2 regions of the Streptomyces sp. NPDC047982 genome follow, and region 2 is predicted to be linked to the other one. Evidence: riboswitches for the same ligand, from Rfam matches in the RefSeq annotation. Region 2 holds a riboswitch; the other holds the start of a gene.
The links. A riboswitch is a leader RNA that binds a small molecule or an ion and turns the genes downstream of it on or off. The one in region 2 is predicted to bind S-adenosylmethionine.
Positions count from the first base shown of each region.

Region 1: linked by a shared signal. The riboswitch ahead of ACGF2V_RS07160 (aminotransferase class V-fold PLP-dependent enzyme) and the one ahead of thrC (threonine synthase) in region 2 are both predicted to bind S-adenosylmethionine.

Region 1 is NZ_JBIDBS010000004.1:363,655-367,056, reverse strand. Features, by position in the region: gene ACGF2V_RS07170 (ubiquinol-cytochrome c reductase cytochrome b subunit) at 1-58, shown strand, start outside; gene trpD (anthranilate phosphoribosyltransferase) at 184-1,263, shown strand; SAM riboswitch class IV at 1,368-1,485, shown strand; gene ACGF2V_RS07160 (aminotransferase class V-fold PLP-dependent enzyme) at 1,659-3,074, shown strand; gene ACGF2V_RS07155 (Lrp/AsnC family transcriptional regulator) at 3,368-3,402, opposite strand, start outside.
Region 2 is NZ_JBIDBS010000019.1:1,287-4,688, forward strand. Features, by position in the region: gene ACGF2V_RS22690 (trehalose-6-phosphate synthase) at 1-371, opposite strand, end outside; gene ACGF2V_RS22695 (glucosyl-3-phosphoglycerate synthase) at 587-1,564, opposite strand; SAM riboswitch class I at 1,718-1,845, shown strand; gene thrC (threonine synthase) at 1,864-3,216, shown strand; gene ACGF2V_RS22705 (ubiquitin-like small modifier protein 1) at 3,250-3,402, shown strand, end outside.

The DNA of each region.
Region 1 (3,402 bases), on a different contig from region 2:
CGCCAAGCCCACCGTCGAGGAGTACAAGGAGATCACCAGCGGCCACGGTCACCACTGATCGCCTGAACTGATCGCCACAGCGGGAGCCCCGTCCATCCGATGGACGGGGCTCTTCGCTGTCCGCCACCCTCGATAGGGTGGAAGTCGAACCCTCTTATCGGCTGTGGACCCCAGGAGCGGACCATGAACGTTGTGACCCCGGTCGGCGGCGACAGCGTGGCGGACCGTTCCTGGCCCGGCGTGCTGAACCCGCTGCTGCGCGGCGAGGACCTGAGCGCGGACGACACCGCGTGGGCGATGGACCGCATCATGAGCGGCGAGGCGACCGATGTGCAGATCGCCGGTTTCGCCGTGGCCCTGCGCGCCAAGGGCGAGACGGTCGAGGAGGTGTCCGGCCTGGTGCGCGCGATGTACGAGCACGCCAACACCATCGACGTCCCCGGCCACACGGTCGACATCGTCGGCACCGGCGGCGACCTCGCCAAGACGGTCAACATCTCCACGATGGCGGCGGTCGTCGTCGCGGGCACCGGTGCCAAGGTCGTCAAGCACGGCAACCGCGCCTCCTCGTCGGCGAGCGGCTCCTCCGACGTGCTGGAGAAGCTCGGCGTCAACCTGGAGCTCAGCGCGCGGCGTGTGGCCGAGGTCGCCGAGGAGGCGGGCATCACCTTCTGCTTCGCCGTGAAGTTCCACCCCGCGCTGCGTCACGCGGCCCGCGCCCGCAAGGAGTTGGGCGCGCAGACCACGTTCAACGTTCTCGGCCCGCTCACCAACCCGGCCCGGGTGCGGGCCCAGGCGGTCGGCGTCGCCGATCTGCGGATGGCGCCCATCGTCGCCGGGGTCCTCGCCGAACGGGGCAACTCGGCGCTCGTCTTCCGCGGCGACGACGGGCTCGACGAGCTGACGACGACCGCGACCTCGCGGGTCTGGGTGGTCCGGGACGGCGCGGTGCGCGAGGAGGCGTTCGACCCGCGCGCCATCGGTCTGGAACTGGTCCCGGCCGAGGCGCTGCGCGGCGGTGACGCCTCGTACAACGCGGATGTGGCCCGCCGGGTGCTGGCCGGTGAGCACGGGCCCATACGGGAGGCCGTGCTCCTCAACTCGGCGGCGGCGCTGGTGGCCCTGGACCCGACGGACGGCACGCTGAACGAACAGCTCGCCGCCGGGGTCGCGAAGGCCGCCGAATCCATCGATTCCGGGGCGGCACGGCGGGCGCTGGAGAGGTGGGTGGCGGCCAGCAACGCGTCGCGGACCGCCGGCTGAACGCTGGCCGGCGGTCTTCGAGCCGACGGGATGTCACGTGGGGCGCGGTCCGGATCCTGGACCGCGCCCTTGCGCGTTCGCAGACGTATGGCAGGATGCAGGCAGGTCATGAGTGACAGCGACTACGGCCCCGGCCCGCTGTCCGGCAACCCTCCGTCCGTGGCGGGGTGCCCCGGGTGAAGACCGGGCCGCAGGCAGCGAGGTCTGCGGCAAGCGCGGGCCCCTCGGCATCTGCGAATGCCAACCCCCGGGGTCCTGGTCCCTAGGGAGTCTCTTGTGAGCACGCGAATGCGCTAGGGCGTTCCGGCCCTTTTCCGCACCCCTTTTCTCTTGTCGCTGCGCTGCCGCGTATCCGCCGGCGCACGCTTTTCGCCTGCCTGTTACGGGAGTTCGCCATGTCTGTCCTCACCGCTGCCGCCGACCAGTCGCTTTGTACCCCCTTGCCGGTTCTGGGTCAGGACGTAACGGTTCCGCTGGTCACAGGTGGTGAAGTCACCTATGCCGCACTCGACTACGCCGCCAGCGCCCCGGCCCTCCAGCGCGTCTGGGACGACGTCGCCGCGTACGCTCCGTACTACGGCAGCGTCCACCGCGGGGCCGGGTACCTCTCGCAACTGTCCACGGACCTCTTCGAGAACAGCCGCGCGACCGTCGCGGAGTTCCTCGGCTGTCGCCCTGACGACCAGGTGGTCTTCACCCGCTCGACCACCGACTCGCTCAACCTGCTGGCCGCGGTCGTCCCCGCCGACTGCCAGGTGTTCGTGTACGAGACCGAGCACCACGCCTCGCTGCTGCCGTGGCGCGACGCCCGGGTGACGTACCTGAACGCCCCGCGCACCCCGGCCCAGGCCGTCGAGACGCTGGAGCGGGCGCTCGCCGACCGCGACCCTTCCCCGAGCTCTCAACTCCGTTCGAGCAGGGGAGGCCCCATCGGCCCCGCGCTGGTCTGCGTCACCGGCGCCTCCAACGTCACCGGCGAACTGTGGCCGGTCAGGGAACTGGCGGCCGCCGCCCACGCGCACGGCGCCCGGATCGTGCTGGACGCCGCGCAGCTCGCCCCGCACCACCCCGTCGACATCACCGGCCTGGACGTCGACTGGGTCGCCTTCTCCGGGCACAAGCTGTACGCGCCGTTCGGTTCGGGCGTGCTCGCGGGCCGGGCCGACTGGCTCCGGGACGCCGAACCGTACCTGGCCGGCGGCGGCGCCTCGCGAGGCGTCGCCCGGCGTGCCGACGGCGGCGTGGACGTCGAGTGGCACACCACCCCGGCCCGTCACGAGGCCGGTTCCCCCAACGTCATCGGCGTGTACTCCATCGCCTCCGCCTGCAAGGCGCTCACCGAGGCGGGCTTCGACGGCCTGGTCGCCCGGGAGCAGCGCCTCGTCGCCGCCGTCCGCGCCGGGCTCGCCGAGGTCCCCGAGGTCACGGTGCTCTCGCTGTTCGGCGACGACGCCCCCCGGGTCGGCGTGATCTCGTTCGTGGTGGAGGGCTGGAACAGCTCGCACTTCGCCGCGGCGCTCTCCGCCGAGTACGGCATCGGGGTGCGTGACGGACTGTTCTGCGCCCACCCGCTGGTCCGTACGCTGCTGGGCGGCGATCCGCAGCAGGGCGGCGCGTGCGGCGCGCCGGAGGCCGCGCCGGGGGAGCTCTCGCTCAACGCGATCCGGGTGAGCTTCGGCGCCGGTACGCCCGACGAGCACATCGAGCGCTTCGTACGGGCGGTCAAGGAACTGGTCGGACAGGGCGCCCGGTGGACGTACCGCACCGAGGGCGGCCGCTGCGTGCCGGACCGGGGCGAGGCGCAGCTCTGACGGGCGCGTGACACCCGGGTGGGGCGGGACCGCCTCCCACCGGGGTCGGGTGCCGGGCGGCGGACGCCGGTGCCGTGACCGGAAGGGTTCACCGGCTCGCGACGGGGGCAAACGCCGCCTGATGCGGCACTGAGGGCTGTCCCGTACTCCCTGGCGGGCGCACGACGACAGCTACGGCGCCTCGCCGCGTTGTCGGAACGCCCACATACGTCCAGTATGCGGGCGCCCCTCCGCCTTGCGATGCACCGCATCCGACGCCGCGCGCTGCTACACCAGGGATTACGGGACAGCCCTTAGGCGTCGAGGCCGATGTTGAAGGCGGCCTCCA
Region 2 (3,402 bases):
GGGGTCTGGTACAGCATGTGGTGGACGAACCAGAGCACCGAGTTCGCGACGCCGTTGTACGCGTCCGTGTGGACGACCGGGTCGATGTCGAGCATCCGCACGCCCGGCTCACCGACTCCGCGCCGGACCGCCTCACGGTCCCCGTCGCCGAGCGCCGCGCACACCCACAGCTTGTCCTCGACGGCGCTCAGCCCGGAGACGAGCCCGCCTCCGCCGCGCTTCGCGTCGAGCGTTCCGTCCGTCCCCAGGGTGTACGACACCGGGCCGCGGTTCGACGCGACGAGAACACCGGCTTCGGCGCCACCGACTCCGGCGGTACCGGTTCCGGTGGACCGGGCTTCGGCGGGGTGGGCTTCGTGCTCGGAGACCATGTTGCGGAATCTAGCCCGATCACGAACCACTCAAACGTGCGAAGCCGGCCGACGTTCGGAGGCATTCAGGTGGCATCCGGGTGGTGTCGTGTCCGGGGGCTGCCTGTGCTTTCCCGTGGCTCCTCGTGGTTCACCCGTGGTGCCGTACGGGGCGGGCCCGTCAAGCGGGGCGGGCCCGTCACGCGGTGCCGGGACCGCCGTACGGGGCGGGACCGTCAAGCGGCGCGGCGCGAGACATACTCCTCGATCTCGCGCATCGGCGGACGCTCCTCGGTGTCCACCGCATGGGTGCGCGGTACGAAACCGTTCTTTCCGCGCTCGAACTGGGTCAGCGAGGGGCGCACCAAATGCCCGCGGGACAAGCGGAGTTGGGCGGTCCGGTAGATCGCAGCCGCCATCCGGCCGAGCGCCTGGCCGTCCTGGTGGCGGTGTCGGCGCACGCCCACGTCGACCTGCGCGAGCGCGTCCAGTCCCACCGTGTGCAGTGCGTCGACGAGCAGGCCCAGCTCCACCCCGTACCCGACGGGGAAGGGCAGCTGTTCCAGCAGGGAGCGGCGTGCCGCGTACTCGCCGCCCAGCGGCTGGACGAAACCGGCCAGTCGCGGCCAGTGCAGATTGAGCAGCGGCCGGGCCACCAGTTCCGTGACCCGTCCCCCCTGGCCCGACGCGCCGCCGAGGGCGGGCCCGGTGGGGCCGTCGCCGAACGGCCGGTCGTACATCGCCTTGACGAAGCACACCTCCGGGTCGGTCAGCAGCGGGCCGACGATGCCGGAGACGAAGTCCGCCGAGAATTCCCTCAGATCGGCGTCGACGAAGCAGACGATGTCACCGCGCGTCACCAGGAGCGAGCGCCACAGCACCTCGCCCTTGCCGGGCACGGCGGGTATCCGGGGGAGTATGTCGTCCCGGTGCACCACCCGGGCACCGGCTTCCCCGGCCACCTTCGCGGTGGCGTCCGTGGAGCCGGAGTCGATCACCACGAGTTCGTCGACCAGCCGGCTCTTCTCCATGAGCTCGCGCCGGATCGTCGTGACGATCCCGCCGACCGTCGCCTCCTCGTTCAGCGCCGGCAGGACGACGCTCACGCTCCCGCGCCGCGGGTCCTTCGCCTTGGCGGCCAGGAGGCTGTCCAGCGGACGGTCGGCGGCCGACCAGGAACGCCTGGTCAGCCAGCGTTCGACCTCTTCCAGCACGGTCGATACTCCCTGTATGTGATCCATCTCGCGGTTCGGACGACCATCTCAACCGTCCGGTGCTTCGGTTACAGTCTTGAACAACGCGGACGACCGTCGCATGCCGGGGTCGGTCCGCCGACAAATGCCTGGAGCACCGCTCCAGTGCCACAGCGCTCATCCAGAGGGACTGAGGGAACGGCCCGTTGACGTCCCGGCAACCCTCCTGCCGACCGCGAGGTCACGGTGGGGAAGGTGCCAATTCCGGCTTGCGACGAAACGCGTCGCAAGGAAGATGAGGAGAAAGGGCCTCCGCCATCATGGCTGTGCAGACCGCTGCGACCGCTCCAGCGAACACCACCTCTTCCGCCGCCGATTCCTCCGACGCCGATTCTTCCGTCGGCACCGTGCCCGCCGACCTCGATCTCGGTCCCGCGGCGGCGCTCTCCTGCCGCGAGTGCGGCGAGCGTTTCGCGCTCGGACCGCTCTTCGCCTGCGCGTCCTGTTTCGGGCCGCTCGAAGTGGCGTACGACCTGCCGGCCGGCTCCCCGGAGGAGCTGAGGAAGCGTATCGAGGCCGGACCGAACAGCATCTGGCGTTACGCGCCGCTGCTGCCGGTCCCCGCCGATGTCGCGGACAAGCCCAATCTCAACCCCGGCTTCACCAAGCTGGTCAAGGCCGACAACCTCGCCCGCGAGCTGGGCGTCACCGGCGGCCTGTACGTCAAGGACGACTCCGGCAACCCGACCCACTCCTTCAAGGACCGGGTCGTCGCCATCGCCGTCGAAGCCGCCCGAGCCTTTGGATTCACCACCCTCTCCTGCTCCTCCACCGGCAACCTCGCCGGCGCCGTGGGCGCCGCCGCCGCCCGCGCGGGCTTGCGCTCCTGCGTGTTCATCCCGCACGACCTGGAGCAGGGAAAGGTCGTCATGGCCGCGGTGTACGGGGGTGAGCTGGTCGGCATCGAGGGCACCTACGACGACGTCAACCGCTTCTGCTCGGAGCTCATCGGCGACCCGCTCGGGGAGGGCTGGGGCTTCGTCAACGTCAACCTGCGCCCGTACTACGGCGAGGGCTCCAAGACCCTGGCGTACGAGATCTGCGAGCAGCTCGGCTGGCGACTGCCCGACCAGATCGTCATCCCGATCGCGTCCGGCTCGCAGCTCACGAAGATCGACAAGGGGCTCCAGGAGCTGATCAAGCTGGGTCTGGTCGAGGACCGGCCGTACAAGATCTTCGGCGCCCAGGCCCAGGGCTGCTCCCCGGTCTCCACCGCGTTCAAGGCCGGTCTCGACGTCGTGCGGCCCCAGAAGCCGGACACCATCGCCAAGTCCCTGGCGATCGGCAACCCGGCCGACGGCCCGTACGTCCTGGACATCGCCCGGCGCACCGGCGGCGCGGTCGAGGACGTCGACGACGAGCAGGTCGTCGACGCCATCAAGCTGCTGGCCCGCACCGAGGGCATCTTCGCCGAGACGGCGGGCGGGGTGACCGTCGGCGTGACGAAGAAGCTGATCGAGAACGGGGTGCTCGATCCGTCGCTGGCCACCGTCGTCCTCAACACCGGTGACGGCCTCAAGACCCTGGACGCGGTGGCCACCACCTCGCAGGCGACCGCGACGATCCGCCCGAGCCTGGACGCGTTCCGCGCCGCCGGCCTCGCCACCGCCTGATCCCCACCGCGACCGAAGGAAGGCATACCCACCATGAGCGTCAAGGTCCGCATCCCCACCATCCTCCGCACCTACACCGGCGGTCGGTCCGAGGTCCCGGCCGAGGGCGAGACCCTCTCCCAGGTCATCGAGTCCCTGGAGGCGAACCACCCGGGCATCGCCGCCCGCGTCCTGGACGACCAGGGC